2 regions of the Frigoribacterium sp. Leaf164 genome follow, and region 1 is predicted to be linked to the other one. Evidence: predicted binding sites of a transcription regulator. Region 1 holds the regulator's gene; the other holds the start of a gene.

Region 1 (2,198 bases):
CACGTGGTCGACGGCTCGCACCCCGACCCGGCCGCGCAGCTGGCGACCGTGCGCCAGGTGATCTCCGAGGTCGACGGCCACGACATCGCCGAGGTCGTCGTCTTCAACAAGGCCGACCTCGTCGACGCCGACCAGCGGCTCGTGCTGCAGGGCCTCGAGCCCTCGGCGGTCTTCGTCTCCGCCCGGACGGGCGAGGGCGTCGACGAGCTGCTCGACCGCGTCGCCGGCCTCCTGCCGGAGCCCGAGGTCGAGGTCGACCTGCTCGTGCCGTACGACCGCGGAGAGGTCGTGGCGCACCTGCACGACGCGGGCCGCGTCGTCTCGACCGACTACGAGGAGGCCGGCACGCGCCTCCACGCCCGGGTGTACCCGAGCGACGTGGCCGCCCTGGCACCGTTCGTGCAGCCGGCGGTCGCCCGGCGCTGAGCGCCGGCCCTCCGCCACAGCACGAAGGCCCCCTGCCGTCTCGGCGGGGGGCCTTCGTCGTCACGATCGACGGTGGTGCAGGAGTCGCGGGTCGTGCCGTCGAGGCCGCCGCGACCCAGCCCGCTACACCGAGCGCAGCACCGCCACGACCTTGCCGACGATCTGGGCGTGGTCGCCCAGGATCGGCTCGAAGGCGCTGTTGCGGGGGAGCAGCCAGGTGTGGCCGTCGCGCTGGCGGAAGACCTTGACGGTCGCCTCGTCGTCGAGCATCGCGGCGACGATGTCGCCGTTCTCCGCGCTCTGCTGCTGGCGGACGACGACCCAGTCGCCGTCGCAGATGGCGGCGTCGACCATGGAGTCGCCGACGACGCGCAGCATGAAGAGGTCGCCCTTGCCCACGAGCTGGCGGGGCAGGGGCATGACGTCCTCCACCTGCTGCTCGGCGGTGATGGGCACGCCGGCGGCGATCCGGCCGACCATGGGCACGTGGGCGGTGTCGCCGTCGTCGCTGCTGGTGAGGATGGTGGTGACGGGAGCGGAGGGGGCCGACTCGTCGGCGAGCACCTCGAGGGCGCGGGGCCGGTTCGGGTCGCGGCGGATGCGGCCGGCGAGCTCGAGCTGGTTGAGCTGGTGCGTGACGCTCGACAGCGAGCGGAGGCCGACCGCGTCGCCGATCTCGCGCATGCTCGGCGGGTAGCCACTCTGGGCGATGCTCGCCTGGATGGCCGCCAGGATCGACTCCTGCTTCGCCGTCAGTGCCTTGCGGGAGGGGGCCGTCACGGCCGCGCTCGCGCGCTGCGGGTCGCTCATCTGTCTCCTGACGTCGGATGTCGGTGGTCGCTGTTTGACTCCCACCATCGATCGAAACCGTATCCGATGACGACGCCCCAGCCACACACCTGTTCGAGTGTGTCGCAGATCCGGAGGGCGTCGGAGGGGGATGAGGGGTTGAATCGACCACGGATCGAATGTATGTTCGGAACACGTCTTCGTGTCCGGCATTCCCGGCCGAGTGCCGGGCACGAATTCGCAGTCTTCTCTCGCGGTGAAAGGACCCACCCCATGAGCGCCATCATCAGCAGCATCAGCATCGCCCCCAGCATCGACGGCACCCCCGCCGCCGCCCCCGTCCGCACCCGTCTCCGCATCACGCGCCGCGGGCGTCGCGTCGTGGCCGCCACCGTCGCGCTGGGCGTGGCGGGCATCGTCGGCGGCGTCCTGCTCGCCGGCCCCGGGGCGCAGGCCTCCGACAGCTCGGCCGCCGTGGCGTTCGAGCACGTCACGGTCGAGGGCGGCGAGACGCTCTGGCAGGTCGCCCACGAGATCGCCCCCACGAAAGACCCCCGTGACGTCGTCAGCGACATCGTCCGGCTGAACGCCCTCGGCAGCGCCGAGGTCAGCGCGGGGCAGACCCTCGCCGTCCCGACGAAGTACTCCGACTGACCCGTCGGCAGCGGCCGTCGTCCCGGTGACGGTCGGGGCGCGCCTCGCGCCTACCATGGAGGGGTGTCCTTCAGTCTCGACGACCTGCCCCTCCGCGACGACCTCCGCGGCCTGACCCCGTACGGCGCCCCCCAGAAGAAGGTGCCCGTCGCCCTCAACGTCAACGAGAACACGCATCCCGTGCCCGCCGACGTGGCCCGCGACATCGTCGCGTCGATCGCCGAGGCGCTGCACGAGGTCAACCGCTACCCCGACCGTGAGTTCACGGCCCTGCGCGAGGCGCTGGCGGCCTATCTCGGGCACGGCGTCACGCCTGAGCAGATCTGGGC
Region 2 (2,198 bases), on a different contig from region 1:
AGCACGTTCACCGGCGGGGCTCGGTGTCGCGGGGCGCGGTGGGGTCGTCGACGGGGCCGGTGCTGTCGGTGCCGCCCTCGGTGGGCTCGTCGCCCGCGCGGCCGTCGGCGGGGCCGGTGCCGCCCTCGGCGTCGCTCCCCGCGCCTCCCCCGCCCTCGTCGGCCTCCCCCTCGTCGTCGTCGGGTCGGGGCGCCGTGGTGTCGTCGGGGTCGAGCGCGGCGATGATCCGGCCCATCGACACGGCGATCGAGACGCCCCCGCTGGTGTCGGTGGTGGGCAGGTGCCGGTGCTCGTCGATCGCCTCCCAGAGGTCGGCGACCCGGCGCCGGGCCTCGACGAACGCGTCGACGTCGTCGCCGCCCCGGAGCCGGACGACCTCGGCGACGGCGTGCGCGGCGCGGGCGACGACCGGCGCGAGCTCCTCGACGATCCCGATCTGGCGGCCGATGCGGCGCCCCAGGATGCCGGAGACCTCGGCCATGTCCTGGAGGTGGAACCCCACGCGCTCGAAGACGACGAGGTCGGCGTACTCCTGGCCGAGGTCGCGGCGCCGGAGCTTCCAGCGCGGGTTGAGCCGGCGGGACTCGTCGGCGTACTGCACGGCGTCGCGGACCCGGCGGAGGGTGCCGGGCAGCTCGGCCACGCGGCGCTCCCAGTCGTCGCCCTCCAGCGGCCAGCGGGCCTCGAAGACCGCGGCGACGTCGTCGGTGCGGTCGGCGAGCGATGCCTGCAGCGAGCGCAGCCGCTCGTCGGCCCGCCCGGCGTAGAGCGGCGGCACGAGCAGGTAGTTGACCGTGAGCCCGACCACCACGCCGACCGCGACCTGGATGACGTAGCCCGTCGAGTAGTCGGCCTGGTCGCCCTCCGTGGTCGCGCTGCCGCCGAGCAGCAGCACGAAGAGCCCGGCCGTGAGCACCCAGTCCCGCCCGGCGCCGAGCCGGCGGATGCCCGCGAGCAGCGTCCCCACGCCGACGACCGCCGCGACGGCGAGCACGCCGGGCTGCCCCTCCTGGAGCGAGAAGACGACCGTGGCCAGCACGATGCCCACGACGAGGCCGAGCAGGGTCTGCACCCCCTGGCGGAGCGACGCCTTGATGGTCGGGTACATCGCGATCACCGCGCCGAGCGGGGCGTAGTACGGGTACTCGGCCGCCACGCCGGGCACGTGGGGCGCCAGCCAGTAGGCGAGGGCCGCGGCGAGCGCCGCCTTCACGGCCAGCAGGAGGCGCGGCTGGCCGAGCAGGACGCGCGCCCACCGCGAGGCGGTGCGGACGTCGGCCCGGACGTCGGGGCGGGAGCCGCTCGGGCGTCGATCGGGCATGCACCGATGATGACAGCCCGGCGGCGGCGCGGCCCGGCCGAGGACGTACACTGATCGAACACACGTTCGACCAGACCTGGCCGGGGTCCCGACTCGGAGCACGACCATGCGCTTCACCCACCTCCACGTGGCCTCCTCGTTCAGCGCTCACCACGGCACGACCCCGCCGGCCCAGCTGGTCGAGCGGGCGGCGGCCGACGAGGCCGACGCCCTCGCGATCACCGACCGCGACGGGCTCTACGGCGCGATCCGGCACATCGGGGCCTGCCGGGCGGCGGGCATCGATCCGATCGTCGGGGTGGAGCTGGGCTGTGCCGACGACCGGGCCGAGGCGTCGACGACCACGGCGGCCGGCAGCCGGACGGCCGCCTCCGCCGCGGCCCCGGTCGACCGGGTCGTCGTGCTCGCCCACGGCTCCGGCGAGGGCCGGGCCGGGGAGGGCTGGGCGTCGCTCTGCCGCCTGATCAGCGCCGCGCACGGCCGGGCCACGCGCCGGGCGGCGGGCAGCGCCAACAGCACGGCGACCATCGGGCGCTCCCGGCTGCGGGCGTTCCTGCGGGGCGAGGAGGGCGCCTCCGCCACCGTGCTGCTGGGCCCCGACTCCGACGTGGGCCGGCTGGTGCGCGAGGGGCGCAGCACCGCGGCCGCCGCCTCCCTCGCCGACTGGGCCCGCGAGCTGCCCGGGGGCGTCGTCGTCGAGGTCGTCTGCCACCTCACCGAGCCCGGCGAGAGCCGGAGCGTCCGGCACGCGGCCCGGATGCTCGAGCTCGCCGAGCACGTGGGGGTGCCGGCGGTGCTGACCAACGCGGTGCGCTACCTCGACGCCGACGGCGCGGTGACGGCCGACGTGCTGGACTCGGCGGGCCACCTGGCACCG

Evidence for each region. Region 1 encodes LexA, which represses DNA repair genes until DNA is damaged. Its sites were predicted from a motif close to TCGAACANNTGTTCGA; they were not measured.
Region 2: a site for LexA is predicted at 1,376-1,391, ahead of ASF82_RS04890 (DNA polymerase III subunit alpha). Genes of this name have one in related genera too.

The regions. Positions count from the first base shown of each region.
Region 1 covers NZ_LMOX01000003.1:24,570-26,767, reverse strand. Annotated here, with positions in the region: gene hflX (GTPase HflX) at 1-426, shown strand, start outside; gene lexA (transcriptional repressor LexA) at 550-1,236, opposite strand; gene ASF82_RS08130 (hypothetical protein) at 1,489-1,869, shown strand; gene ASF82_RS08125 (histidinol-phosphate transaminase) at 1,933-2,198, shown strand, end outside.
Region 2 covers NZ_LMOX01000001.1:1,085,705-1,087,902, reverse strand. Annotated here, with positions in the region: gene ASF82_RS04895 (FUSC family protein) at 8-1,321, opposite strand; gene ASF82_RS04890 (DNA polymerase III subunit alpha) at 1,428-2,198, shown strand, end outside.